DNA from 3 places in the Rhodococcus sp. MPR-R1B genome. Region 1 is predicted to be linked to each of the others. Evidence: riboswitches for the same ligand, from Rfam matches in the RefSeq annotation. Region 1 holds a riboswitch; each other region holds the start of a gene.
What was found. A riboswitch is a leader RNA that binds a small molecule or an ion and turns the genes downstream of it on or off. The one in region 1 is predicted to bind thiamine pyrophosphate.
Positions count from the first base shown of each region.

Region 2: it holds a riboswitch for thiamine pyrophosphate, as region 1 does, so the genes downstream of both, AC1Q61_RS08055 (3-oxoacyl-ACP reductase) here and AC1Q61_RS26215 (TenA family protein) in region 1, are expected to answer to the same signal.
Region 3: it holds a riboswitch for thiamine pyrophosphate, as region 1 does, so the genes downstream of both, thiO (glycine oxidase ThiO) here and AC1Q61_RS26215 (TenA family protein) in region 1, are expected to answer to the same signal.

Region 1 covers NZ_JBXAFO010000025.1:24,207-34,009, reverse strand. Annotated here, with positions in the region: gene AC1Q61_RS26250 (acetamidase/formamidase family protein) at 1-461, shown strand, start outside; gene AC1Q61_RS26245 (T3SS (YopN, CesT) and YbjN peptide-binding chaperone 1) at 483-1,829, opposite strand; gene AC1Q61_RS26240 (hypothetical protein) at 2,044-2,526, opposite strand; gene AC1Q61_RS26235 (LysM peptidoglycan-binding domain-containing protein) at 2,692-3,249, opposite strand; gene AC1Q61_RS26230 (ABC transporter ATP-binding protein) at 3,538-4,332, opposite strand; gene AC1Q61_RS26225 (ABC transporter permease) at 4,341-5,144, opposite strand; gene AC1Q61_RS26220 (ABC transporter substrate-binding protein) at 5,122-6,150, opposite strand; gene AC1Q61_RS26215 (TenA family protein) at 6,150-6,893, opposite strand; TPP riboswitch at 6,881-6,976, opposite strand; gene AC1Q61_RS26210 (carboxylesterase/lipase family protein) at 7,081-8,649, shown strand; gene AC1Q61_RS26205 (MFS transporter) at 8,642-9,803, opposite strand, start outside.
Region 2 covers NZ_JBXAFO010000004.1:125,024-134,826, forward strand. Annotated here, with positions in the region: gene AC1Q61_RS08025 (YbjN domain-containing protein) at 1-117, opposite strand, end outside; gene AC1Q61_RS08030 (isoprenyl transferase) at 114-932, opposite strand; gene recO (DNA repair protein RecO) at 889-1,704, opposite strand; gene AC1Q61_RS08040 (TetR/AcrR family transcriptional regulator) at 1,801-2,550, shown strand; gene AC1Q61_RS08045 (AurF N-oxygenase family protein) at 2,547-3,536, opposite strand; gene AC1Q61_RS08050 (DoxX family protein) at 3,640-4,080, opposite strand; TPP riboswitch at 4,219-4,312, shown strand; gene AC1Q61_RS08055 (3-oxoacyl-ACP reductase) at 4,330-5,094, shown strand; gene AC1Q61_RS08060 (LLM class flavin-dependent oxidoreductase) at 5,094-6,374, shown strand; gene dinB (DNA polymerase IV) at 6,371-7,669, opposite strand; gene AC1Q61_RS08070 (MarR family winged helix-turn-helix transcriptional regulator) at 7,791-8,252, shown strand; gene AC1Q61_RS08075 (zinc-binding alcohol dehydrogenase family protein) at 8,249-9,229, shown strand; gene AC1Q61_RS08080 (response regulator) at 9,239-9,803, opposite strand, start outside.
Region 3 covers NZ_JBXAFO010000008.1:211,755-221,557, reverse strand. Annotated here, with positions in the region: gene thiD (bifunctional hydroxymethylpyrimidine kinase/phosphomethylpyrimidine kinase) at 1-486, shown strand, start outside; gene AC1Q61_RS14175 (adenylate/guanylate cyclase domain-containing protein) at 505-1,356, opposite strand; gene AC1Q61_RS14170 (M20/M25/M40 family metallo-hydrolase) at 1,470-2,921, opposite strand; gene AC1Q61_RS14165 (ABC transporter permease) at 3,054-3,824, opposite strand; gene AC1Q61_RS14160 (ABC transporter ATP-binding protein) at 3,824-4,813, opposite strand; gene AC1Q61_RS14155 (thiazole synthase) at 4,943-5,695, opposite strand; gene thiS (sulfur carrier protein ThiS) at 5,688-5,903, opposite strand; gene thiO (glycine oxidase ThiO) at 5,900-6,979, opposite strand; TPP riboswitch at 6,979-7,125, opposite strand; gene thiE (thiamine phosphate synthase) at 7,152-7,847, shown strand; gene AC1Q61_RS14135 (hypothetical protein) at 8,096-8,227, shown strand; gene AC1Q61_RS14130 (NUDIX hydrolase) at 8,320-8,919, opposite strand; gene AC1Q61_RS14125 (GlnX family signal transduction membrane protein) at 9,078-9,803, shown strand, end outside.

The DNA of each region.
Region 1 (9,803 bases):
TCAGGCATCTCGGTGTCGGATCAACCTTCTATTTGCCGGTATTCGCTGAAGGCGCCCTCTTCTACGTCGGTGACCCCCACATGGCCATGGGTGACGGTGAGGCGGCGCTGACGGCGATGGAAGGATCGCTGCGCGGCACGTTCCGACTCAGCGTGTGCAAGAAGGATTCCGGTGACGCTCCATCGGTGGCTTTCGGATACCCGTTCGCCGAGACCGAGGAGGCCTGGATTCCGATCGGCCTGTCCGACCCCAACGGTTCGGTCGATGGGCAGAACAGTGACCTCAACGGCGCCATGCGGCGCGCGGTGGTCAACGCGCTCGACTTCCTCGAGCATGATCGCGGAATGGATCGAGCGACGGCCTACGCCTATCTTTCTGCCGCAGCCGATTTCACGGTCTCGCAGGTTGTCGATCGAACCGTGGGCGTCCACGGACAGATCTTCAAATCCCACTTCGAATAGCGGGAAAGGCGATCCGTGTTGTCAGGACGGATCGTCGAAGAGGCTCTGTTGCAAGGGATCGGCAAACAAGCCCATTTGCTCAGGTTGCGGCTTTGCCGGCGTCTCGGTTCGAGAATTGGGTAGGACCACCAGTCGCAAGGCCCCCCGCAGACGGTCGACCATGAGTTCCCACCCGCCGACCTGATCCTCGTATCCCGCAGCCTCTTCGGCGTCTCCGCGACTGTGGGCGTCCACAGCCTGACTACGCAGCTGAATCTGCCATTCGTTGCTGATGTGGAGGAGCTGAAGAATCAGATCGCGATCACGACCACAGACATCGGCTACCGCGTCGAGATCCTCGGCCACGTCCAGATCGAGGTGCAGCAGGGTCTCGAGTTCGGGAGGAAGGTCCTCGGCCGTCAGATCGGGCTGCAGCGAGGAGGAGTCACCGCTCTTGTTCGCGAAGAAGAGGTCTCCGCCGACGCGTGCGGCGAACTCGTCGTCCACGGTACGCAGGAACGACGTCAGGGCGGCGCACGTATCGGTGAGTTGCTTGGGAACGAATGGCGAACCCGCCACCTCGAGGAACACCGACAGACGGTCGTCGATCAAGACGAACTTGATGCGCGACCACTTGCGGTTGAGATCGGCGATGACCTCGGCTGCACGGGTGCGGTTGCTGATGTCCTGAACGAGCGGCGAGAACAACTGCACGTCCATGGACTCGGAAAGCGGACCGACGAACATGACAGTCGAACCGACCCGAATGGGTATGTCGCCGTCACTGTCTCGCTCGGGAAGCGTGCCGAGCATGGGAAGCAAAGCGAGAGTGACCAACTCCTTGAGATGGTCGACGTCGTTGGGCATGTAGGCCGCGGTGGGGTCGAGTGTCGGAAGTTCTGTCGACTCGACGACCGACGGATCGAAATCCGGAGTCTGCTCGTTGCCGGTGAGATCGCTGGATAGAAAAGCCGGGTGCTGCACACCGAACACATCACGGAATGCAGCGACAGTCATCGCTGCGAGCTGATCGGCCCAGTTCTGTGCCTTGTCGACGCAGAAGGCGGGGGAGTTGTTCGGATCCTCGAGATTCTCGGAAGGCGGATTCCAGCCGAGTGCGATCAACTTTTGTTCGTCGGCATCTTCGAGTCGATAGCGCGGATGAAGGAAGTCGTTGGAAGGAACCTCGCAGCGGACTGTGTTCTCGTCCCACACGAGGAACTGAACGCATGGCGCTGCGCCGTCAGCTGGATCGAAATCGCCGGTGGACGATTCCACGGCAAGCACGTCGCCGTCGACCATGATGGAAATGTGATCGCCGAGGCGACGTTGAAATTCTGCCCACGCCCGGTCGACACTGACATCGAGATCGAAGCCCATTGCGCTCATCAGCCACCTCCTTCCGCAAAAGCTCAGACCTATACGGTATCGCGAGGCTCCGACAATGCTGCTGTCCTTTTCCGGTCGACCGGATTGCAGCGGACCACGAACCGTGACGACGAGGAAGGTAGTCGCAGGTAGATCGGTTATTCGAGAGCGGCGACTGAAGTGTGCCTGTAACCGCCGTCACCCCAGGCGGTATGCGGGCGAAAGAGCGAGGGTGTTATCCGGCGAGAACGGGCGAGACCTCGACGACGGGCGGCGTGGACCCGGTCGTGACAACGGGGGTGGTGCTGGTCTTGGTGGTTGTGGCCGTCGCGGTCGGTGACGAGGTCGCGGTAGCCGACGCAGTTGTGGTGGATGAGAGGGGTGTTGTCGTACTGGTGGCCGTCGTAGTCGAGGTGGCGGAGCTCGTGATTGTCGCGGTCACCACAAGCGGCTGATTACGAGGAGCAGTCGTCTCGTCGGCGATTCGCCAGGTCGGCGTCGGCGGGATGACAACCGTGGGGACTGCAACCGAGCTGTAGAACGCGGCCGGTTCGATCCCGGCGACGGACTCCACGGAAACCGACGAGACCAGAGTGGGAGGCTTCACCACAGGGCCGCCGGCACCGAATGCGCCGGCTGCTCCGCCGAAAACGAGGCCTGATGTCAGAGAGAGAGCGGCCACTGCGACAGCGCCGATCATGACTGTTCTGTCTTTCATGCACACCTGTCCTTCGGGAGCAGTACGGAAGTACTGTAGGCGAAAAGATGCCGCAATGGAGTATCAGGGTCTGCTGGGCGGGACGCGAATCTGTGTGGCGTAGAACACAAAAGGCCCTGGGTGTCGACGCGGACGTCGGCACCCAGGGCCAGGTCAAGCAGTGAATCAGGCGGGGATCGTCAGTACCTGACCGGCGTTGATGAGATCCGGGTTCGGGATGCCGTTTGCATCCGCGATGCGCTGGTACTGGTTGCCGTCGCCGTAGAAACGCTCTGCGATCGCCCACAGGGTGTCGCCGCTTTCGACGGTGTAGCTCTGCGCTGCCGGAGCGGCGGGGGCAGGCTCGGGCTCGGGTGCCGGAGCGGGCTCCGGGGCAGCCTCGGCGGCCGGCGCTGCGATTGCAGTGTCCGAAGACCACAGAGCATTTCCGCCGACGGACAGAACGACGTTGCGATCGTCCTGAACCGAGAGGGAGGCACCGTCGTTGCCTGCGGTCTGCGATGCCCACACGGCGTCGGAGTCCTTGTAGATGACGAAGTTTCCGTCAGCCTGCACCTCGGCGCGGTTGGCGCCGGATCCGTTGGTGCCTGCGGCCCAAACAGCCTGTCCGCCCTCGGACAGAACCAGGTTGCCGTCGTCCTGCAAGGTGAGGGTGTATGCGCCGTTGTCGGACTTGAGTTCCTGGCCGACTCCGAGGCTCTGACCTGACTGCAGTGTGCTCACGCTGTCCCTTTCCAAATCTGTTGCGATGACTGTGCCTCCACGATTCCGCTTTACCGTCCAGTTACCTTCTGGCCGTTGGTCTCGTAGGCGACCGAGTGTACGTTACCGAAGAGTACAGAGAATTGTGCAGCGTTGACGGATTGCGTGTCGAGCGTTCGGATCTTGCTGATATTAAGGCGTTTTGGGCGAACGCGCCGCGACATCCTACGCGAAGTTGCACCGTTGCGATGCACTTTCTCTTGAACGGCAGGTGAAATCGGCGCGCTCTCAGCGCATTGTCAGTAACCGCTAGGGCTGTAGCGACTTGCGAGTCTCGTCGTGGAGTACGGCAAGCAGCTCACGCTCGACGTCGGCGAACTCGGGCGAGGTGATCATGTCCAGTTCGCGTGGCCTCGGCAAGGGAACGTCGACGACGCACCTGACCGTTGCCGGCCTCGCCGACAGAACGACCACGCGATCGGACAGATAGATCGCTTCACGAATATCGTGGGTGATCATCAGCACGGTCCACCGGTACTTCTGCCACACGTCTTGTAGCCAGGCCTGCATCTCGGTGCGGGTCAACGAGTCCAGTGCGCCGAACGGCTCGTCGAGCAGCAGGACAGGTTTGCCCTGAACAACGGTGCGCAGCATCGCCGCTCGCTGGCGCATCCCGCCGGACAGTTGTGACGGCCGGGCGTCCTCGAATCCGGACAGTCCGAACGCCGGGAACAACTCGCGAGCGCGCTCGCGTGCTTCCTTCTTGCCGACTCCCTGCACTTCCAAACCGAGGGCCGTGTTGTCCAATACCGAACGCCAAGGGAACAGAAGATCTTTCTGCGGCATGTACGCGGTATGCACCTCGGTGGCTGGTTCGGATTCCGTTGCGCGCGTGCCCACACGGACCGAACCCGCGGTCGGGGATTCGAGCCCGGCCAGGACGTTGAAGATCGTGCTCTTGCCGCAGCCGCTCGGCCCGATCACCGACACGAATTCGCCCGCGTCGGCACCAAAGGACACCGAATCGAGCACGAGACGCGATTCTCCGGCCGTGTCGAACCTCTTGGTCAGGTCCTGGATTCCGACCATTGCATCCTCGACCATCGGGTCAGTCATGTCCGCGACCTTTCGTTCATCGCCCATGGTGCAACGATGCGCTCGATGGCGAACGTCAGCAAGTACAGCGTGACGCTGATCAACGCGGTCACCAGTACGGCCGCCAACACCAGGTCGGTGCGGAAGGAGTTCTTCTGGGTGCTCATGTAGATACCCAAACCGGAAGTAGCGCCGACGTATTCGGAGAACACCGCACCCACGACCGCATACGTGATGCCGATGCGCAGGGCAGTGAAGAATCGCGGAATTGCCGAAGGAAGGCGAACGTATCGGAACTCCTGCCAGCGAGTGCTGCCCATACTGCGCAGGAGAGCGCCCGCTTCCCGGTCGGCTGCGGCAAATCCCTCGATGAGTCCGATGGTCATGGGGAAGAACGTCGCAAGGGCGATCACCAACACCTTCGGCAACAACCCGAAGCCGAACCAGATGATCATCAGCGGCGCGATGGCGATGATCGGCAGCGTCTGCGAGACGACGAAAAGTGGTACCAGCGCGCGTGACAACCACGGCGAAAAGTCCACGATCACGGCAAGAATCCAGGCCAACACCAATGAAACAGTGAAGCCGACCAACGTGACCTGCAATGTCGACCAGGCGTGGCCGGAGATGATCTCGCGGTTGTCCCACCCCTGGGACAGAACGCGCCCCGGAGACGGAAGTACTTGCGGCCGAATCCCACTGATCTCGACGTAGATCTGCCACGCCGCCACGAGGAGCACCACCACGGCGAGCGCGGGAAGCGCCCGCCGCATGGTCGAGACCAACCGTCCGCTCACGTCAGGACGCGTCGAGATACTCATTGGTGAAGTACTCCGACCAGTCCGGCTTCTGGGTCAACGGCTTCCCGTCCGGTCCGGCAAGCAATCCGTTCTCGAAGAGGAATCCCGAGTAGCCCGACCAGGTTTCGAGATTCTGGGCGCCCACGACGCCGTTGGCGTCTTTCATGTAGTCGGCGGCGAGCATCCGCTGACTCTCACGCACGAGGTCTTCGTCGGTGAAAGCTCCGGGGTTCGCGTCGATGAGATCCTGCGCGGCCCGGTCCGGGTTGTCGGCAGCAGTCTGATATCCGCGTTGAACGGCTTTGACGAACTTGCGTGCCTCGTCGGGATGGTCTTTCAACCACTGCTGGTTGCCGTTGATCACGATCGAATATGCATCGGGGAAGCCGTAATCGGTGTACTGGAAGTACCGCATCGGAGTTCCGTTTCGCTCCGCTTCGAGGCCTTCCCACGCAAAGTAGGAGACGGTGAAGTCTGCCTGGCCCGAGTACACGGCTTCGTACGCGGAAGTTCCGAGCGTGACCGTCGTGAAGTTCCCGGTCCCGCCGTCGTTGCGGATGATCTGCTGCAGCGTTTCGACTTCGCCGGGATCGCCGAACCCGGCGTACGTCTTCCCGTCGAGATCACGTGGGCGCGTGATGTCCGCACGATCCGCCTTCACGCCGATGCCGGTGGCGCGGTGCTGAAGTGGCGCGATGACGGACGTCGTGGCGGCGCCGGCTGCACGGGCGAACGTGGCCTGACTCTGTGTGCTGATGCCGAACTCGGCATTGCCGGCATCGACCAGGGTGTCGGGCGAGGTGTTGTTGTACGGCAGGATCGAGACGTCCAGGCCGGCGTCCTCGAAGTAGCCCTCTTGGAGTGCTACGTACAAACCGGTGTGGTTCGTGTTCGGTGTCCAGTCGAGTGCGAACCGAATGGTCCCGTCGGAAGAGCCGGTGTCAGAGGCGCATCCGGTCAGAACTGTGAACGCGGCTGCGATCGCGGCAGACGTGGCAAGCGTGCGGCGCAGCGCCGCAAACGACATCACGACGCCGGCCAAGGCTGCTGGTGGAGTGCGGAATCCCAGAACATCAGCTCATAGCGGCTGGCGATGCGGAATGCTTCACTCATCGCCTCACGCTCTGTCTCGGTGGCAGCTTCGGCCGCAGCATCGACCAGTACGCGGGCCTGCGCCACCGACTCGTGGAATTCGGGTGCGTCGTAGGTCGTGACCCACTGTGCGTACGGATGCGACGGATCGGCGTCGAGTACCTCGCGCGCTGAAGCGGCAAGATCGCGGCCGACCTCGGCGTAGATCCAGAAGCAGGGGAGTACTGCCGCTGCGGAGACCGGGTAAGGCGCAGTTGCTGCAGTCGCCGTCAGATACGAGACGTATCCCAGGCAGGCCTGCGAATGCTCGAGCCTTCCCGATCCCGCTGGAAGAATTCCACCGGTGAGAAGTCCGTCGTGAAGCGCAGATTCCACTGTCGCTGCCGTGGACGCGGAATTCGACCAGAAGCCCGCGGACTGCGGATCCGGGGCATGGGCCGCGACCAGGGACAACGCTTTCGAATACCCCTCGAGATAAAGCTTGTCCTGCTCGATGTACGTGCGGAACGCGTCGAGAGGCAATGTTCCGTCGCCGAGGCGGCGGAGGAACTCCAGTGAGTCGATCGACTCGCGGAGGGCCTTCGTCTCGGCCCAGAGTCGATCTGTGAACCGATCCGTCGACGGCGCTGTGGCCACCGAGTTTTCGGCAGAATTGTATGCAGGCTGCGTAGTAGCCATGACATCCCTTCGTCAGCATTACCTGATCAGGTTCCCGGGTGTGTTCTCAGCCCCGCCCATGCGGAGCACCCCGTGTCAGAACTAGGCGACCTTAACACCGAGGGGTTGCGTACTCGGCGCACACCCGTCCGAGATTGGTAGGTTTGGTCTTGATTGCCACACGCGCGGGTCGGGAGGGGATTCAGACATGGAGACCGACGTTCGACCAAATCTCGGCGAGGACGGAACTCTGGTGATCCGGGCGCGAGGCGGAGAAGCCCGCGGGTATCCGGATGGCGGTGTATTCGCGTGGAAGGGCATGCCCTACGCAGCGGCGCCGGTGGGTGAGCGGAGGTTCCGAGCGCCACAACCCGCACAGCCGTGGGACGGGGTGCGCGACTGTCGTGAGTTCGGGCCGATCGCGCCGCAAGGCCAGAGTCCGGCGGTTCCGATCGATCGGGCCTTCAAAATCGACGAGGACTGCCTGTCGATCAACGTCTGGGCCCCGCGACCCGACGCCACGCCGCGACCGGTGATGGTGTGGATTCACGGCGGCGCCTACTGCCTCGGGTCCGCCGCCCAAACGATCTACGACGGCCGTCATCTGGCTGAAACCGGTGACCTCGTTCTCGTCTCCTTCAACTATCGCGTCGGCGCACTCGGATTCCTGGACCTGTCTGCATTCTCCACCGCGGATACTGTTTTCGAATCGAACTGTGGTCTGCGAGACCAGATTGCGGCACTCGAATGGGTTCGAGACAACATCGACGCCTTCGGTGGTGACCCGAGTGCGGTGACCGTGTTCGGTGAGTCCTCCGGCGCAGGATCCATCACGACGCTCATGACCTGTCCGAGCGCCGAAGGCCTGTTCCATCGTGCGATTGCCCAGAGTCCGCCCGCGACCTCCGTCTACGGGGCCGAGCGCGCCAAGACCGTGGCGGAGCGGTTTCTCGAACTGCTCTCGATCGACCCCGAAGACGCAGGCGATCTGCTGACCACGGATCTGGAACTGCTCGTCAAGGCAAGCGATGATTTGGTCAACGAAATTCCGACCCGGATTCCGGGAACTTTGGCGATGGCACCCGTTGTCGATCGCGATCTGGTGCCGCACTACCCGGTTGCGGCTTTCCAGAAGGGTTACGCGCACCGAATCCCACTGATCATCGGTTCCAACAAGGACGAGGCGTCGATCTTCAAGTTCATGAAGTCTCCGCTGATGCCGGTGAGTGCGCAGTCCGTCGAGGCAATGCTCCAATTACTGGCCGACGATCACCCCGACATCTCCGCGACCAAACTTGCCGAGATCATGTCGGCTTACCCTGACCATGCGAAACCGAGTGGCGCGCTGGCACTGTCACGGGACGCTGCGTTTCGCATGCCGACCCTCTGGATCGCAGACGCGCACTGCAGGCATTCCCCTACATGGGTCTACCGCTTCGATCACGCGACGCCGATGCTCAAGGCGGCGCGGATCGGCGCGGGCCACGCGACCGAATTACCTTATGTATTCGGCAATTTCGGAACCCTGAACGTCGACCCCACGTTTTGGCTCGGCGGTCGGAAGGCCGCGATGGAGGTGGCCGGCCGTATCCAACGGCGATGGTTGGCCTTCGCCAGGCATGCCGTGCCGGCGGCCCTCGACGGCTCGAAGCACTGGGCGCCGTACGAGGAAGAGAAGCGGTCGACGCTGTTGATCGACTCCGCCGACACCCTCGTCAGCGACCCCGATCACGGATTGCGCGTCGCCTGGGGCAACGACGTGATGGGGTTCAACTGACGTCGGTCGAGTGCCGCGGACGATCCAGTTCGCGAAGCACCGGCAGAGAGGCACAGACTGCGGCGATCAGGATGATCGGAATCGACAGGGCCACAAAGGTCGACGCGATTCCGAGTTGATCGAGCAGCGGGCCGACCGCGAGGTAGCCGAGCGGGCCGGCGGCGTAGGCCGTCGACGTCATGACACCGACGACGCGTCCACGCATGTGCTCCGGGCTGTGCGTCTGCATGGCGTAGTTGGCGATCGGGCCGACTGGTCCGTAGACGAGGCCCTGCAGTCCGGCAAGTACGAGGATCACCCACAGTGGAGGTAGGAGCGCCATGGCCAGCATCGCTATGCCGAGAACGGCGACGGCAAAAATCATGATCAGCCGCCGGGACATGATCGGCGCCAGTGGGGCGTACGCGAGAGAGCCGATGATGCCGCCGATCGCCAAGGCCATCAACACCGATCCGAGTTGGGCCGGTTGATCCAACTCTGTGAAGTACACCGGGAATACGACACTCTCCACAGGCATGTAGAGCGCGACGACTGCCATGTCGATCAGCGCCAGGGTGCGCAGCAGTTTGTTGTTCCAGACGAACCGAAGACCGTCGAGTGTGCCGTGCCAGATCGATTTCGGACGGTGTTCGTGTTCGGGCACTCCGGCGCCGGGAAGCCGGATGAAGGCGACCACGACTATCGAGAACACAAAACCTGCCGCCGTGACCCAGAGCGTGTTCACCGCTCCGATCGTTGCGATGAGGACACCGCCGATGCCAGGGCCGATCAGATACGCGACGTTGAAGTTGGCCTCGTACACACTGTTGGTTCGATCGAGCTTCCACTTGGCGGTCCGAGTCGCTGCAGGCAGCATGGACTCCCTCGCCGCCATTCCGGCGGGGTCGAACACGGCGCCGAGTGCGGCCAACGCCGCGATCACCGGGATCGTCAAGCCCGCGGTGGCCGCGATGATCGGAATCGCTGCAACGGACATCGCAGAGAGAGCGTCGGAAATCATCGACGTTCGACGGCGTCCGAACTTGTCGACGAATGTCCCCGAAAACAGGCTCGACACGAGTAGCGGAATGGCTGCTGCGCCGGCAACTATCGCCGCGTCGGTAGCCTTACCGGTTCGTTCGAGAACCAGCCAGGGGAGCACGACGATGGCGATA
Region 2 (9,803 bases), on a different contig from region 1:
ACCCAGTGATCCGTCGGCAGCCACATCGACCGTCACGAAATGCGCCAGCGAGGCGGCCGCGCGTTCTTGTAGGCGGGCTGCTTCGTCGGTGGTGTCGGTCATGTTCTCCCCTGTCATTTGACGCCACCGAATCTACGGTCACGTGAGGCGTACTCGACGCAGGCGGCCCAAAGGTCGCGGCGGTCGAAATCGGGAAACAGCTTCTCCTGGTACACCATTTCGGCGTAGGCAGATTGCCAGATCAAGAAATTGGACGTCCGCTGTTCCCCCGACGGACGCAGGAAGAGATCGACGTCGGGCATTTCGGGTTCGTCGAGGTACTTGGCAACCGTCGCCTCGGTGATCTTGTCCGGATTGATCTCACCGGCCGCGACACGCTTCGCGATTTCCTTTACCGCATCGGCAATTTCGGCCCGGCCGCCGTAGTTCACACACATGGTCAAGTTCATGACGGTGTTGTTCTTGGTCAGTTCTTCGGCGATCTCGAGTTCCTTGATCACGCTGGCCCACAGGCGTGGCTTACGACCGGCCCAGCGAACACGCACACCCATTTCGTTCATCTCGTCGCGTCGACGGCGGATGACATCACGGTTGAAGCCCATCAGGAATCGAACCTCGTCGGGACTGCGCTTCCAGTTCTCGGTGGAGAAGGCGTAAGCGGAGAGCCACTCGACACCCATCTCGATGCACCCGCAGACGGTGTCCATCAGGACAGCTTCGCCGCGTTCGTGCCCGGCGGTTCGGGGCAGACCGCGCTCCTGCGCCCATCGTCCGTTGCCGTCCATCACCAAAGCGACGTGGCGCGGGATCAGTTCGGTCTGCAGGATCGGCGGGGTCGCCCCGGACGGATGTGGGTCCGGTGGTCGGATCACCCGGTCAGCAGCAGAATCAAGCGGAGTTCGCGGTTCGCGTCGTCGAATCACGTGTTCCATCCTGCCTCACGGGCAAGTCGACCTCGACGGCTGCATGCGGCCTCGAACGCTCGATCAGCGGCAACGTCCGCAATTGGCGCTCGAGATGCCACTGCAGGTGTGCCGCGACCAGTCCGCTGGCTTGCGTCCGCAGCGTCGCGGGCGCCGAATCGGTACCCTCCCACTCCCCTCGGAGCAGGGCTTCCATCAAGTCGAGCACTCCGGGCGACGGCGTCGCAGCACCCGCCGGGCGGCAATAGGTACACACGGCTCCGCCTGCGGCGACATGAAAGGCCCGGTGCGGTCCAGGAGCACTGCAGCGGGCGCACTCTTCGAGGGCAGGCGCCCAACCCGCATAGCCCATGGCTCTCAACAAGAACGCGTCGAGCACGAACTCGACCGGTCGTGCCTGCTCGGCGATCGCACGCAGTGCTCCCACCGTCAATCGCTGAAGCTGCGGGGCCGGCGCGCGTTCCTCGCCGGCCAACCGCTCGGCAGTTTCGAGTACGGCGCAGGCCGTGGTGTACCGGCTGTAGTCGTCGACGATGTCGGTGGCGAATGCGTCGACCGTCTGCACCTGAGTGATGATGTCGAGATTCTTGCCCGGAAGTAGTTGCACGTCGATGTGAGCAAACGGTTCGAGTCTGGCACCGAATTTGGAGGTGGTTCGGCGGACACCTTTGGCCACGGCACGTACCAACCCGAACTGACGGGTGAGCAACGTGACGATGTGGTCGGCTTCGCCCAGTTTGTGCAGGCGCAGCACCACCGCCGTGTCTCGATACAACCTCACTCGACCAGTGTCCCACGTTGTACCGACGACCGATCCCGATGCCGCGCCCGATGACAAGTCGGAAACACGGCAGGTCCGTCCGGATAGACTGGCGCGATGCCGAGCGACGCAATTGTGCAACCTGTCACTGCAGAGTTGACCGGTCGCGAAGCGCGGTGGGAGCGACACAACTCCGAGCGTCAGAAACGGATACTCACCTCGGCGGTCGAACTGATCGAAGAGCGTGCGGCAGGTGCCGAGGTGTCCGTCCAGCAGATCGCCGATCGTGCCGGCCTCGCCAAGTCGGTGGTGTACCGCCAATTCAGCGGCCGAGACGACCTCGATCGACGAGTGCGAGCGTTCGTGCTCGGCCAATTTGCGGCGGCCCTGGATGCTTCGATGAGCATTTCGGTAGGCACTCTCGACCAGATCCTGACCCGAACCATCAGCGCCGTCGCCGAGTGGATCACCGAGCATCCGCGGATTCACGAGTTCATGGGTACCGGCCCCACCGACTACGACGACGAGAGCATCGACGCGATCAGCAGTCTGAAGGCCACAATCGCCGACTCCGCCCTCACCACTATCACCGAAGTCGGTCGATCCGTGGGGATCGACTCCTCACCCTTCGATTCACTACCGTTCGCAGTGGTGACAATGGTCGAGGGCACGCTCACCCACTGGGTCCGAAGCACCGATCCGAAGCCGAGCCGCGAAGAGATCGTCGCCGACCTCGCGAAATACACCTGGTACATGTTCGACGGCGTTGCCCGCTCGAGCGGACTACAGATCGATCCCCATGTCGAATTGTCCACGCTCATAGCCGAGCTGGTGTCCTCCGACGGAGGAACTTCGCGGCCGGACTAGATCCGGGTCTTGTCGGAACGCTTCGGCTCGCCGCGGTAGCGGGCGTAGTCGCCGTCGATGCGCAGCTTTCGCCACGCACGCTTCGACACCGGATTCATCAATCCGAGTTCGTCTGCCAGGGCTCGCATTTCGCCGAAGTAGTTACCCAGGATGCGGCGTGAATGCGGGCTCCCCCAGAAGGCGCTCTTCATCACCTCGTCCGGGATTCCGAATTCTTCGGCGAATTCCTTTGGCGGTGACATGATTTCACCCGCAAGCCAACGCATCGCGCCGGGGAAGGCGACCGATGTGATGGCTCGACTCGTACGACTGAGTCTGGGGACGTGATTGCGCAGGAACTCGTGAGCAAACGAGATGTGTCTCGCTTCTTCGGCGATATGGATCTCCATGGTGCGGAGCATCGCCGGCGGCGTGTCCTTACCCTCACGGATGAGATCCTTCTGGAAGTGGTCGATCGGTTCTTCACCAGCCAGAATGCCGATGAAGAAGATGACCGGGAACTTTGCTCCCAGCACTCCGATGATCGGCGACAGTCGCCGGAACATCGGACGCATACCCGGCACGTCGATGTCCATGCGATTGACGAGTTCCTGGAACATCTGGATGTGATTGCACTCTTCGGTCATCTCGTGCAGGCAGTACCGGAACTCAGGCGACTGGTTGGGTAGCGCCATGATGTATTGCAGCATTCCCCGGATCAAGATGCTCTCGAAGGCCGAACCCACCTTGGTCACGTTCGCCTGACGCCACATTCCCATGGCGATTCGACGCTCCAACGACTGATCCTGGTACCACTGCGTCGCCCCGAGGGGGTCCGACACGGACGAGAGCACCCATCTCGGATCATGCGGATCGATCGCGAACTCTGGTGAATCCCAGTCGATGTCGAGATAGGGATCGAAACTGCGGGCAACTGAGCCCTCGGACAAAGTCTGCAGTACCTGGTGGTACGGCTTTTCCACTTCGATCGACGCTGACCGAGCCATCGGTGTCTCCTCACGGCCAGTCCGTCGATTGCAGTCGACGGACTTGAATGAGGTCAAACATAATGGGACACCGCGTCCCACGCAACCCCCTCGGGGGCCTATTTCATGCCCGACGCAGCGGGATGATCTCGCGAACCTTCACGTCCCGGAGATACAGTCCCGCCCACATGACGATTCCGGTGTAGACGGCAAACAGGGTCGTGCTCAGCAGAGGCTGTTCAGCTCGAAGGTTGGTCAACACCGCTCCCCCCAGGTAACCGGTGAGCAGAATCGCGCCGAGTATCGACGTTCGCGGAATCACGTACAGCGCAAGGCAGATCAGTTGCACCACCCCAGCCGTCAATGCCAGCGAGTCCGGCAACCCAAGTTCAGCCGACGCATCCTTGACTGTCTGAAGGTTGAGAATGTGGATGATGCCGTCGAAGAGCATGAAAACGACGAACAGCCCACTCAGGACGTGTCCGAGCTTGCGAGCCGTGGCCGAAGGTGTCGTCGTCGTGGCGTTACCGGAAACAGTTTCGTTGTGGACGGGCTGGGTGGTCATCGGAATCTCCTGGGGCGAAGGCGAGCGGCCGGTTGCCACTTCGCTTGCAATTACGACTCCCGAGCGATCGAAAACTCATCGCGCCGGCCGTTACAACGCACCCGGCGTTCAGGACGATTCACCTCACGTGGTCTGATGGACGGTGACACGGGGTGCCGAAAAAGTCGGCTGAGATCAGACCCGATGAACCTGACCAGTTAGCACTGGCGGAGGGATGTCGACGTGACCGAACAGCAATTTCAGCGCGCATTGAACCTCGACGAGCAGATCGTTCTGATCACCGGTGGCGCCCGCGGGCTCGGCGCCGCACTGAGCCGAGCATTCTCCCGCTCGGGCGCCCGCGTAATCGTGAACTACAACAAGAGCCACGATGCCGCCGAGGCCCTGGTCGCCGAACTGGGTGAGGATCGCACCTTCGCAGTCCAGGCGGACGTGACGGACCGCAGTTCCGTCGACCAGTTGTTCTCCGCTGCACGCGAGAGATTCGACGCACCGATCTCGACCGTGGTCGACAATGCACTGGTCGACTTCTCGTTCAACGGCGATGCACGGCCGAACGCGGACACGATCACCTGGGCCGACTTCGACTCTCAACTACGCGGAGCTGTTGCCGGAACACTCAATACCACCCAGGCAGCGCTACCAGGCATGCGCGAACTCGGCTTCGGCCGAATCATCACTGTCGGAACCAATCTGGTCCAGAATCCGGTAGTTCCGTACCACGACTACACCGCTGCCAAGGCCGCACTGTTGGCACTGACACGGACGCTGTCCGCCGACCTCGGTCCGGACGGGATCACAGTCAACATGGTCTCGGGCGGCTTGCTCCGCACCACCGATGCGAGCGCCGCAACACCCGAAGCCGTCTTCGACATGATCGCTGCAAGCACTCCCCTGCGCCGAGTCACCACGCCGGACGAATTTGCCGACGCTGCACTCTTTTTCGCCTCACCATGGTCACGGGCCGTGACCGGTCAGAACCTGGTTGTCGACGGCGGACTCGTCAAGAACTGATGGGCGCGCAATTACGGATAGGTGCGTTCCTGCTCGGGTGCGGACATCACAGTGCGGCATGGCGTCATCGCGACTCACCGGTCGAAAGTCTCGGCGACATCACGTATTACGAGTCGCTCGCCCAGATCGCCGAACGCGGAAAGCTGGACGCCGTCTTCTTCGCTGACGGTCACAGTGTTCGCGAACCGGAGTCGGGTGCGTCGTGGTTTCTCGAGCCGATCACCGCATTGACTGCCATGGCACGAGCGACAGCGGACATCGGCCTGGTGACCACCATTTCCACCACTTTCTACACGCCGTTTCACGCGGCGCGACTGTTGGCCTCGCTCGATCACATCAGCGGCGGACGGGCCGGCTGGAACGTCGTGACCTCGATGTTCGACCAGGAGGCGCGCAACCACGGACTCGAGGCGATGCCCGATCATGCATCCCGATACGAACGAGCCGACGAATTTGTCGAAGTGGCCCTCGCATTGTGGGATTCATGGTCGGAAGACGCGCTGATTCTCGACCGGTCGGGGCGTTTTGCCGACGCAAACAGGATTTCTCGAATCAATCACGACGGCAAACATTTTCGGGTGGACGGGCCGTTGACGGTTCCGCACTCCCCGCAAGGCCGGCCGGTCTTGTTCCAAGCCGGGGCGTCCGAGCAGGGCCGCGATCTGGCGGCGCGTCGCGCCGAGGCAATCTATTCGGTTGCCTACGACTTACCCAGCGCACAGACCTACTACGCGGACGTGAAATCGAGAATCGAGCGAGCCGGCCGGGATTCGAACTCTGTCGCCGTGATGCCGGGACTGGTCACCTACGTCGGCAGCACCGTCGCCGAGGCCAGGGCGAAGAAGGCCGAACTCGATCTCCTGCTGCCCACCGAACAGTCGATACGCCAACTCTCGTTGTTCACCGGACAGGATTGCGAGAACTGGGATCTCGACGGGCCCGTGCCCCCGTTGCCTCCACTCGAAGCGTTCACAGGGCCGCAGGGACGCTACGCCACTATTTTGCGGATCGTCGAGAAGGACGCACCGACTGTGCGGGAACTCCTCGGGACGCTGGCTGCGGGTGGTGGTCACGCAACGATGATCGGAACACCGGAGTCGATTGCCGACGAGATGGGATCCTGGTTGAACGGCCGCGGTGCCGACGGTTTCAATCTGATGCCGCCGACCTATCCGCAGGGTCTGGAAGATTTTGTCGATCACGTGATTCCGGTGCTGCAGGCGCGTGGGTTGTTCCGTCGCGAATACGAGGGAGCGACTCTGCGAGAAAACCTCACCTAGTCCGGCAGTAGCGGCACCGACAGGTCCGGATCGCGTCCCAGGAGCACTCCCCTCGTGAGGGCCGCGGAGCCGAACTTCTTCCGGACACTGTCCATTGCCGAGTCGAGGGCGGCAGTGTCCGGACCCGCGAATCCTGGACCGTCGAAGGGCAATTCGAGTTGTTCGGCGCCGTCCCGATCCAGGTTGGAGACAGCGACACCGATCAACGTGATGCCCTTGTCCGCGATCATCGGTATCGCTTCGTCCAGCAGCACCATCGAGGCGCTCAGCAATTCCGCTGTGTCGGCGGTGGACCGGCGCAGCGTGTGAGATCGAGTTGCCCGCGTGAAATCCGCGAAGCGGAGCCGGAGCGTGACCGTGCGCCCCGTCCGCTGCGCCGAACGCATGCGTCGACTGACACGGTCGACAAGGGACATCAACGACGCATCGAGTTCTGCGCGGGGATGGGATCCGCGACCCAGCGCATTCTGAGCACCCATCGAACTGCGGCCACGATAGGCGCGGACGGGGCGCGGATCTCGATTGTGTGAGAGTGCGTAGAGATGGCGACCGGCGCCGCCCCCGAGAATCGAGACGATCGAGGATTCGTCGTGCCGAGCGATGTCACCCACCGTCACGATGTCGAAGTTTCGCAGCTTCTGGGCCGTGATCTTGCCGACGCCCCACAGCTTCTCGACCGGCAAGGGATGCAGGAACTCGGTCTCGCCCTCCGGCGGCACTCGCAGCAATCCGTCGGGTTTCGCGAATGCACTGGCGACCTTGGCCAGGAACTTGGTGCGTGCGATTCCGACCGTGATCGGTAGTCCGACCTGCTCGGCCACATCGCGTCTGAGGTTGGCTCCGATCTGCAGCGGGTTTCCCACGATCTTGGCGAGCCCGCCGACCTCGAGAAAGGCCTCGTCTATGGAGATTCCTTCGACCAGCGGCGACGTGTCGTGAAAGACGTCGAACACGTCTTTGCTCGCCTGCGAGTACGCCGACATTCGCGGAGGGACGACTATCGCCTGAGGACACAGTGATCGGGCCTGACCACCGCTCATGGCTGTGCGAACCCCGAACGCCTTGGCCTCGTAGCTTGCCGCCAAGACCACCCCACCACCGACGATGACCGGCCTGCCGGCCAGAGTCGGGTCGTCGCGTTGCTCGACTGATGCGTAGAACGAATCGAGGTCCGCATGCAGGATTGTTGCGTCACCTGTGGACCGACTACCGCCAGAATGATTACCGCCGGAACGAGCACCGCCAGGGTGATTACCTGGCGTTTCTTGATCCAGCGGTTCATGCGACACGAACATATGTTCCCATGCGCCACCGACACAATGAAAGGCCGCAAATAGATTCCATGGAATTAATCACGAATCGGGCGTACGGTGAGAAAATGATTCCACGGAATGCATATCGGTTCGGAGTCTGCTCGTGACCAGATCAGCCCTGAGCAGGCACTTCGACAACCTCGTCCGCTTCGAAACCGAACTGTGGACGGCCGTCGACCAGCGACTCCGAATCGAGCACGACCTGCCACTGAGTCGATTCGAGCCGATGCAGATCATCGACAGGCTCGGCTCCTGTCGGGTCTTCGACATCGCCGAGGCCCTCGCGATCACCGTCGGTGGCACGAGCAAGCTGGTGGATCGAATCGAAGCGGCTGGACACTGCCGTCGAAAATCCAATCCCACCGACAAACGATCCTCACTCATCGAGTTGACTCCCGAGGGCAATGAGCTGTTGCGGCGGGCGAAGGCAACGTTCGACGGCGAATTGGAGCGCCGTCTCGGTTCCGTGCTGACGCCCGACGCTCTCGATCGATTCGGCGCCACACTGGCCACGCTGCGTGAAGCCAATCGAAACCTGACACCGACCACGAAGGAAAAAGCATGACCGACACAATGCGCGCAATCGTGCTCGACGCCCCCGGCCCGCCAGAAGCATTGACTATCAAAGTGATTCCGATACCCGTGCCGATTGCGGGCTGGGTACTGGTCCGGGTGAAGGCTTTCGGCCTCAATCGATCCGAACTTCACACCCGCCTCGGCCTCGCCGAAGGCGTGACATTCCCGAGGGTGCTGGGCATCGAGGCCGTCGGCGAAGTGGTGAACTGCCCCGGCGGGGAGCTCACCGAAGGCCGGCAAGTCGCCGCCATGATGGGTGGGATGGGGAGGACGTTCGACGGCGGTTATGCCGAGTACACGTGCGTTCCCGTCAGTCAGGTCGTTCCCTTCTCGAGCGAACTGGACTGGTCGACAGTGGGAGCTGTTCCCGAGATGCTGCAGACGTCCTACGGCTCGCTGACGGTAGGACTGGACGCGAAATCCGGTCAATCCCTGTTGATCCGGGGAGGAACCTCCTCGGTCGGCATGGCAACCGCAGTCCTGGCGAAGCAGTGGGGACTCACTGTCCTTGCGACCACCCGAGATGCGAACAAAGCGTCGTCGTTGACCGCGATCGGGGTTGACCACGTTATCGTCGACGACGGTGCTGTGGCCGGCCAGGTTCGAGACATCCTCCCGGGCGGTGTTGATCTGGCCCTCGAATTGGTCGGAACACCAACACTTCCCGACACGTTGCGCGCGACCCGCGTTCACGGCACCGTGTGTTTCACGGGAATGCTGTCCAACGAGTGGACAGTCAAAGACTTTTATCCGATCGACTACATTCCACGCGGAGTGCGATTGACCTCGTACGGTGGGGACGCGTCCGACCTGCCTGCCGGCGTACTGCAAGACTTCCTCTCCGCTGTGGCGTCAGGCGAGGCGGTGGTACCGATCGACGAGGTGTTCGCGTTCGAGGACATCGCGCGAGCACATGCCAAGATGGAAGCCGGTACGGCACGTGGCAAATTGGTAGTTGTGCTCTGACCTGGCTTCTCACACCACGAATCGATAACCCATTCCTGCCTCGGTGATCAGATGCTTGGGGTTCGCCGGGTCATCCTCGAGCTTCCGACGAAGTTGAGCCAGGTAGACACGTAGATAGTGGGTCTCGGTGTCGTACGCCGGTCCCCACACTTCCCGAAGCAACTCCTTCTGCCCGACCAGCTTTCCGCGGTTGCGCACAAGCATCTCGAGCATGCCCCACTCGGTCGGAGTCAGGTGCACCTGTTCACCGCGCCGACTCACTGTTTTCGCAGCCAAGTCCACCGTGAAGGACGCGGTCTCGACCGACGGTTCCGAAGTGTCCGCCGCGGAGGTTCCCCGCCTCGCCGCAGCGCGCACGCGGGCCAGAAACTCGTCCATCCCGAAGGGCTTGGTGACGTAGTCGTCCGCACCGGCGTCGAGAGCCTCGACCTTGTCCGCGGAATCCGTGCGCGCCGACAGCACGATGACCGGCGCCGTGCACCAGCCACGCAGGCCGGCAAGCACTTCGGTGCCGTCCATGTCGGGCAGTCCGAGATCGAGTACCACGACGTCCGGTGGACGCTCGGCAGCAGCC
Region 3 (9,803 bases), on a different contig from region 1:
GACCCGGTGTGCGCGTCGATGCACGGCGATCCGCTGTTGCACGAAGAAGCTCTCGACGCGGTCCGCAACACCTTGATTCCGGCAGCCACGGTGGTCACTCCGAACCTCGACGAGGTTCGGTTGATCACCGGTATCGAGGTCGTCGACGACAAGAGCGCCCGCCAAGCGGCAGAAGCGCTGCATGCGCTCGGCGCTCAATGGTCCATCGTCAAGGGTGGCCACCTTCGTACTTCGGAGTTGTCCACCGACCTGTTGTTCGACGGCGACCGTTTCCTCGAATTCAGCAGTGCCCGGATCGACACCGGCAACGATCACGGCGGCGGAGACACGCTGGCTGCTGCGATCACTTGCGCTCTCGCACACGGCTATTCCGTTCCGGACGCGGTGGCGTTCGGCAAGGAGTGGGTGACCAAGTGCCTCGAGGCGTCGTACGACCTCGGCGCGGGACACGGTCCGGTGTCCCCGCTCTGGCGGCTCCAGGTCTAGCGCTCGAGGTCCAGGGCGCTAGTTCCGGCGTACGCGCCAGATTCCCAGGTCGACGGGAACCCCGTTGGGCGTCGTGGCGAAAAACCCTCGTCGCCATGGCCGGATCGTGAGATCGAGATCCTCCAGGGTGCCGGCTTCGAGTTCCTCGAGAGTGGTCGCCGACATCATGACGTTTCCGTCGCCGCCCAAGCCCATCATCCGGGCGGCGATGGTCACGTCGACGCCGAGCCAGTCGTCACCGATCTGACGCGGGGTACCCGTGTGTAGGCCGACGCGCATGCGCGGGGTGTATCCGTCGAGATCGACTTCCGCGAGCGCGTCCTGCGCGGTGAACACCGCCTTCAAAGCCGCATCCGGGCGAATGAACACTGCCATCAGACCGTCGCCCATCCGTTTGACGACGTGTCCGCCGTTGTCGGTGATCGGAGTTTCCACGGCCTGCGCCACCGCACGCAGAAGGGTCAGCGTCGCGCCGTCACCGGCTGCGAGCGACCAGGTGGAGAAGCCCACCAGATCGGTGAAGACGATGGTCAGTTCTTGATCCCCGCGGCCGCGGCCCATCTTTTCCAGCGCTGCCTGCCAGACCTGCAGTGCTCCGAGGCTCACTTCGCGAGTGGCTGCCGGTTTCTGATCGAGCAATCTGTCAGCGACGCGGGCCACGGCGCGGGCACCGCCGGGGCCGGCGAGCGAGAGCGGGTCCCCGAACCCGGGATCGCCGGGTAATGCCCGCCTGAGCCGCCGTAGCGCATCGATGAGCTGCTGTCGACGGTTCAGTTCTGCCGCAGAATTCAAGACGACGTCGACGACGCCTCGAACCGAGGAGGAAGAAGCACCTGTCGTGTCGGTGTTCTCCGGGGACAGATCAGCCATAACTCAAGCGTAACTCAGAGTTACAGACAGTGTGCTGCCGCGGTTCTCGCACAGTGGCCTCCTGGTCGCTCGCGCAGTCGATCATTCGGTCAGTCGATCATTCGGTCAGTCGATCATTCGGTTCTGGCCTGTGTCCGGGCATCGCCGACGGGAACTCCGTTCGGCCCGCTCAAATCCTGGGCATACGTCGCAACTCCGAAGGCTACTGCAGAAGCGTTGGCAGCGAGCGCTTCGCGATCGATGTTCGCGAGGTTGTCCTGGGCACTGTGGTAGTTCGGGTCGAAGGTCTCCTCCGCTTCTCCGCCCCACTTCTCGGCCTGTGCCGGCGTCTTGCGCTCGTCCGCGCCGCTGAACACTCCGCCCGCCGGGATTCCGATCTCGATGAACGGGCCGTAGTCGGAACGCCCGTCGAAGTCCGTTCCGTCCGCCGCAATCCCCCGATCGGCAAGGAAGTCGACGAAGGTGCGCTCGATGCCCGCCGACCCCTCGGGCCCGGGCCCCTCCCCCACGGCGTCCGAGTTGTCGCCGTCGTAAGCCAGGTATCCGGCGTTGGGCGAACCGAGCATGTCGAAATTCAGGTACAGGGCGATGTCGGCCCGTTCCTGATCGCTCAGACCCTCGACGTAGCGGGTGGAGCCGACCAATCCCACTTCTTCCGCTCCCCAGAAAGCGAAACGCACGGCATTTTCGATGCTCGGTGAGCTTCCCATCTGCAGCGCGGTTTCCAGTACGGCTGCGGTACCGCTTCCGTTGTCGTTGATTCCGGGACCTTCCGGCACGCTGTCGAGGTGGGCGCCCACGACAACCACGTTGTCGGTCGCGCCGGTCTTGGTCTGTGCAATCACGTTGCGCGACTTCGTCGTTTCCGTCGACGTGTCGAGAATCAGCGTGAGGTCTCCGGGCGCTGCGGCAAGAGCCTCGCCCGACGCCTTGCTCACCCCGCCGGTCGGGATGCGGGCGTCTTCGGGTTCACCCAAGGTTGCCCCGCCCAGCATCGCGTCCTCGTTGTTGGCAACCAACAACGCTGCCGCGCCGCGGTCAGCGGCGATCTTCTGCTTGTCGCCGAACGGGCACACTCCGCGGGTGACCAGCACGATTGCACCGTTCACGTCGCGGCCGTCGTAGTCGGTGGCCTCGCAACCGGGGGTCTCGTCGGCGGGAATCGCCACCAGACGCGCCGTGATTCCGGTCGGTCCCGTGGAGGTGGAATATGTCAGCGCCCGCACCGGAACATCGGAGCCGTCAGCGGCTTTCAGGGATTCGGTGCCGGGATCGAAGGAGCTGAAGTCGAATTCCGGGGTGCTGACCTCGAAACCCTTGTCTTCGAGCAGGTTTGCCACGTAGTCGACACTGGCGTCATAGCCGGGGGTACCGGCCGATCGATTGCCCTCGTTGTTGGCGGCGATCTTCTCGAGTTGCTCCAGATGCCCGGTCACGGCGTCGACCGTGACGGTCTCGGAGAATGCAACCGGGTCTGTCGGGACGGCCGCTTCACTTCCCGACGAGCATCCACTCACCACGAGTGCTCCAGCCATTGCGACCACAACCACACCGAAGAGTCTCATCTTCGGAGGATATCGGCCGAAGCACAGGAAAGGGACCCAGTACGAATGGTTTTTCGTACTGGGTCCCTACTCTGCTGTCACTCCTGGTTCTCGGTAGGTCTCCCGACAACACCTACCGAGGGAGCGACAAGATCAGGCGTCGCGACGATTCACGATGACGATACTTGCTCCGAAAATCACCAGAACGAAGGCCGCGAAGTAGATCAGGCTGCCCCAGGGTCCCCAGTGGAAATCAAGGCTTCCGCCGCCAGGGCTGAGGAAGTGGTTTGCATTCGCGAACGGCAGGAACGGAGTGATCTTCTCGCCGACACTGCCGAACAGTCCGAACAGGCTCTCGATGAGCAGCGGCCAGAGCAGGAGCAACGCAATAGCGCCGGCCGACTGACGGATGATCGATCCGACGCCGACGGCGAGGATCACACACAGGAAGGCGTAAACCGGAATGCCGTAGATCGCACGCCAGTCATCGCCGGTCGACAGGGTCAGACCCGTGCTGGCCTCGGAACCGGCCATGGCCTTGGCCACCGCGTAGGACCCGAAAGCGAGGACAAACGTCAGCACCGCCCCGAAGGCACCGATGAGGCCGGCTTTGGCGATCAGAACCGAGGCACGGTTCGGAACGGCCTGGAAGGTGGTGCGGATGGTCCCGAAGCGGTACTCACTGGTGACCGCGAGGGCCGCCATGATCATGAGAACCATGATTCCGAAACCCGAGATGCCGGCCGTGGCAACGGCGGTGTCGAGGTCCGGTGCTCCCTGGACGTCGGAGGACGTCAGAGCCGACTTGGCAACCGCGCCCATGATGGCCGCGAAGCCGAGCGCGAGCACGACGATGATGACCGAGCACCACAGCGGCGACTTGGTCGTGGTGATCTTGATACGTTCAGCACTGAGAACAGCCATTACAGTGCACCTCCCATAGCCTGCTGCGTGTTTGCCTGCTGTGTATTTGCGTGGTGTGCACCGACACCCGGATCGATACCGGATGCGTGGTACTGGACATCGTCCCCGGTCAACTTCATGAACGCATCCTCGAGCGACCCCTGCTGAGAAGCCAACTCGTACAACACGATCCCCTGCGAACCAGCCAAACCACCGATCACATCGGTGGTCGAATCCACCACCACCAATGCCGGGGCAACACCGGAACCGTCTTCACGCACCGTCAGCCCCTGCGAGAGCAACACACTGCGCAACGCATCGAGCTGAGGGCTGCGCACCCGCACCGTCGACTCCGACGAACGATCCACGAACTCCGCGACCGTCGAATCCGAAATCAACCGACCCCGACCGATCACCACCAACTGCTCCGCCGTGAGCGCCATCTCCGACAGGAGGTGACTCGACACCAACACCGTGCGGCCCTCGGCCGCCAACCGCTGCATGAACTTACGAATCCAGACGATGCCCTCCGGATCGAGACCGTTGACCGGCTCGTCGAACAACAACACCTTCGGATCCCCCAACAACGCACCCGCCAACCCCAGACGCTGCGACATACCGAGCGAGAACCCGCCGGCCTTCTTGCCCGCCACCTCGGACAATCCGACCAACCCGAGCACCTCGTCCACGCGGGACTTCGGGATCCCGTTCGAAGCAGCCATCCACTGCAGATGCGCACGCGCACTGCGATTGGGGTGCACCCACTTCGCATCCAACAACGCACCGACAGTCCGCAATGGCGTCTTGAGCTCGCGGTACGGCTTGCCCTCGATCAACGCCGCACCCGACGTCGGCTGATCCAAACCCAGGATCATCCGCATCGTCGTCGACTTACCGGCACCGTTCGGGCCCAGGAAGCCCGTCACGATGCCCGGCTTGACCGTGAACGACAAATCGTCCACCGCTTTCGTCGGTCCGTAAACCTTGGTCAATCCCCTCAGTTCAATCATGAGGAGAACTTTGCCCTACCGGCAATGACCAGCACATCGGCCACAGGTCTAGTTCCGAGTGGTACTCAGGTAGGACACGAAGCCGGACAATCCGGGCATAACCCTGAGAAAACACCCGGAAATGGTCCGTCAGGACGATGCTTGGGCCCAGAACCGCTTGGGAATCCGGCCGGCGTGACGCGCTTCGAAACCTGCTACCACTGCGTGCCGCATCGCCGACGCCATCAACGCGGGATTCTTGGCCCGCGTCACCGCTGTCGCAAGTAGGACGGCGTCGCAGCCCAACTCCATGGCAAGGGTGGCGTCGCTGGCCGTTCCGATTCCGGCGTCGAGGATGACGGGCACGCCGGCGCGCTCGACGATCATCTCGATATTGTGCGGATTCGCGATACCCAGCCCTGTCCCGATGGGTGAACCGAGCGGCATGACTGCCGCGCAGCCGACCTCTTCGAGGCGAAGCGCCAGCACCGGATCGTCCGTCGTGTACGGCAGGACGGTGAATCCGTCGTCCACCAATTGTTCTGCGGCGGAGACGAGTTCGATTGCGTCGGGCAGCAGAGTCCGCTCGTCGGCGATGACTTCGAGTTTGACCCAGTTCGTCTCGAGCGCTTCGCGTGCCAACTGCGCCGTCAGGACCGCTTCGGCGGCGCCCCGACACCCGGCGGTGTTCGGCAACGGTTCGATTCCGAGGCGACGAAGCAGGTCCAGAACGCCGGTGCCGCCTGCCGCGTCGACTCGCCGCATCGCGACGGTGGTCAGTTCGGTACCGGAGGCGACAAGCGCTTCCTCGAGCACCGCAAGGTTGGCGGCGCCGCCTGTCCCCGTGATGAGCCGGGAACCGAAACTGCGGCCCGCGATAGTGAGAAGGTCCTGCTCAGCCACCCTGCACCGCCGTGAGGATCTCGATTTCCCAACCACGTCCGACGGATTCGTCCCAACGCCCGCGAGGAAAGAGCGCACCGTCGACGGCGACGGCGATGCCTTTGCTCGGCAACTCGAGGTGCGTCAGAAGTTCGGTCACCGTGACTGCTCGATCGAACTCGAGATCTTCGCCGTTGACGGTGATCCCGATCGGGACCTGCTCACTCATGAATTTTCCTTAGCTACTGCGAACCGCTCGGGTTCGGTTCCTTTTACCTCGACCAAAGATGTGCCGTTCAGCAACGCGACCGTCGCATCGGCGGTGACGGGCGTCAGCAGGACCCCGTTGCGGCCGTGCCCGGTGGAGACGACAACACGATCGGACACGCGCCCGATCAACGGCAGGTTGTCCGGCGTCATCGGACGCAGACCTGCCGCGCACTCGTACAGTTCGTATTCGCCGATCGCCGGCATCAGGGCCTCGGCATCGTTGATCAGGTCCCGTACGCCGGCCATCGTGACCTGTGTATCCTCGCCGGACTCGTATTGTGTTGCGCCGACGACGATTCCGTCACCGCGCGGGACGAGGTAGGCGGGCCGCCCGTGGACGCTTCCGCGGATGGTGCGGCTGGGCGCCGGGGTGACTCCAGGCCTACTGCGCAAGCGAAGGATTTCGCCCTTGACCGGGCGTACCGGTAGCCCGGGCCACAGCTTGGGTGACGCGATACCGGCGGTGAGCACTATCTGATCGGTATCGAGTTCGGCGAGGTCGTCGACGGCCCGCGCGATCAATTCGACGCCGGATTCCGCACAGGCCTTCTGCAACGCCGCCAGCAGAAGTCTGTTGTCGACGGCGGACTCACCAACAGCCATCAACCCCGACCGGATGCCCCGGCCCAGCATCGGTTCGAGTTCACGGATGCGCGCGCGACCGAGAACTTCGAGTTCGTGCCCCTGCGAGCTCACCCACTCGGCGATGGTCTGCAGGTCCTGCGCGTCGGCAGCGTCGAGTGCAACCGTCAGCGAGCTGTCCGCGGTGAAGACCGATTGCCCGAATTTTCCGAGTTCCTCACCGAACGTCGGCCACCGTTCCAGGGACGCTGCACCGATTGTCAACGCGGTTTCTTCACCCGGCCAGCCTTCGGAAAGCGGGGCAAGCATTCCGCCCGCCACCCACGAAGCACCTGATCCAATGGACGGGTCGTACAACCGAACGGCCCACCCGTCGCGGGCTGCTCGCCACGCGATAGCGAGACCGATGACACCGCCGCCGACAACCGACACCGTACGAGCGTGTGTACTCACGAAACTCCACCTCCACTTCCTGCGCCGGCATGATCCGGGTCAGGTCTGACGGTCGGGATCTGGTCGCGATCCCCTCTCAGCCCTACGAACCTCGCAGTCACGACAAAAAGTGACGACGACGTTTCAGGACTCCCGTGTCGAACCTTGCTCCCTAGAGGCTACCGTTTGCTCCGTGCACCCCACACATCCCAGTAACGACATCGACCGGCGCGAGCGCCTGGCAGCAGCACGGCTGTACCTGTGCACCGACGCGCGCCGCGAGAAAGGCGACCTCGCGCAGTTCGCCGAGGCAGCATTGTCCGGCGGAGTCGACATCATCCAATTGCGTGACAAAGGCTCTGCCGGTGAGCGCGAGTTCGGCCCGCTCGAGGCCAAGGACGAACTGGTGGCGCTGGGCATTCTCGCGACCGCAGCGCGACGCCACGGCGCATTGTTGGCCGTCAACGATCGCGCGGATCTCGCGATGGCTTCCGGCGCCGACATCCTCCACCTCGGCCAGAACGACATTCCCGTCCCCTACGCGCGAACCGTTGTCGGTGAAGACGTAGTCATCGGCCGTTCGACGAGCAGTCGCGCGCAGGCGAGTCTGGCCGCCATCGAAGAGGGCGTCGACTACTTCTGTACCGGGCCGGTCTGGGCGACACCGACCAAACCGAATCGAAGTGCGTCCGGTTTGGAACTGGTTCGATCGACCGCCGACGCCGCACCGCCGCGGCCCTGGTTCGCGATCGGCGGCATCGACGAGGAACGTCTGCCAGAGCTGCTCGATGCCGGCGCCACGCGCATCGTCGTCGTGCGTGCAATCACGCAAGCATCGGATCCCCAGGCGGCCGCGCAACGCCTCGCCGCAGCCGTCGCTGGGCGCTGAAAGCCGGTAACTGGCGTTCGTCAAGTGTTTGCCGGGCGATTTCCGCACAGTTACGGGTCAGCACGCCTGACTCGAATTGTGAACGGAAGTTGTCCGATCAGACAACAAACTCCCAGTTCCTAGGTGCGATTGGATGTCCGAAAAGTCGGATTAAGTGATCTTGCTCACAGTTGCTTCGATTGCGTGTCACATCCCATTCGGTTTGTTGTAGTTTACCTCCAGTTACTAACTGAACCTAGGAGCACTAAATGGGATCCCTCGACACCGGCTCGCTCAGCACCGAATCGCTCGAAGACCTGAACCTCGGCAAGATCAGCGAGCTGCTCAAGCTCGGTATCACCGCGGTCAGCTTCATCACGGCGCTGAACTCGCTCAGCTGAGCCTCGTTTCGGTCGACGACCGAAACACCGAAGGGCCGGACTCCCGCGGAGTCCGGCCCTTCTGCTGTGTATGAACTGTGAAGACTCGAGTGCTACGACTGCGTACTCGACGCCTCGGACAGGTTCTGGTCACTGCCTGACTGCTCACTGCCTTGGTGGGAACTACCCGACAACCATCCGAATCCGCCGTCCTCGAGCACGACGGTGTGCGGATCGCCGTCCACGGCCACAACAGGCTCGGTCCGGAGGTCGGGCCATGAGGAACCGAAGCCCGGATGCAGCGGCAGTGAGTCGACGTCGGCTTCGCGTACCCACCGCAACTCGGTGCTCTCACCATTGGCAACCGTCGACAGTGGATGCGCCGCGTCAGCCACGACGGTGGTGTAAGTCCACCCGCTCTCGGCGCGCATCGTCACTACTTCCCCGCGGACACGGACGGCGTCCTCGGCGATACCTGCTTCTTCGTGTGCTTCCCGGACGGCAGCGTGCGTCGTGCTCTCGTGTGAGTCCCGCGCTCCGCCGGGCAGTGCCCACGTTCCGCCCTGATGGCTCCACGCCGCACGATGCTGCAGCAAGACCATGGGTGATCCGTCCGAATCGGGGGCACGCAGAAGCAGTCCTGCGGCTCCGTGTTTACCCCAATGCCGAGTACCGTCCGATCCGATGGACCAACCGTCACCGTCACCACGCATCGACTACCTCGCTCCGCCTGCTCTCGCCGTTGTCCCACACTAACCGTTTCAATCTGCTCCAGGTGTAGGTGATGCTTATATGCTCGCGAAGATGCCCTGAATCATTTCTCGGCGGCATCATTTCTCGGTAGCCCGCCTACAGCGAAGTGAGGTGCTCGATGGTCGACCGTGTCGTCCCGTCCATCGAACCCCGGTCGCTGCCGCCCTCCGAGGCCACATCAGTGTCGGCGGAGGACGAGCAGGCACTTCTGCGGCGCGAACTGCAGGCCTTCATGTCCTCGACGCCTGGCCGGTTGACCGTCGTCGGACTGATCCTGATCGCGATCACTTTGATCGCCGGACTCCTCGCCACCGCAGCGATCGAGAACCGCCAGGCGAACCTCGACCTCCTCCTCGTCGAAACCGAGCCTCTCGCCAACTCGGCCCAGAATCTCTACAGTGCGTTGTCCTTGGCAGACGCCGCCGCGGCCACCGCCTTCATCTCCGGCGGCCTCGAACCCGCCGAAGTCCGCGACCGATACACGCAGTCGATCGGTGAGGCCTCTGCGGAGATCGTCCAGGCGTCGGCCGGTCTCGACTCGACCGATCTTGCCGGTCACAGCGCGTTGACCACAATCTCGACCGACCTCTCCGTCTACACCGGGCTGGTCGAAACTGCACGGGCGAACAATCGCGTCGGAAACCCGGTCGGGGCAGCATATTTGAGCGAGGCCTCGCAGTTGATGCAGACCTCGCTGCTGCCGATGGCCCAGCAACTGCACGCCTCGCAGGAGACGCTGGTCTCCCAAGTACAGCGCGATTTCGAGACTCCACCGTGGTGGCCGATCGTGGCGTTCGTCTTCGTGCTGTGCGCGCTGGTGGCGACACAGATGTACTTCTCCCGC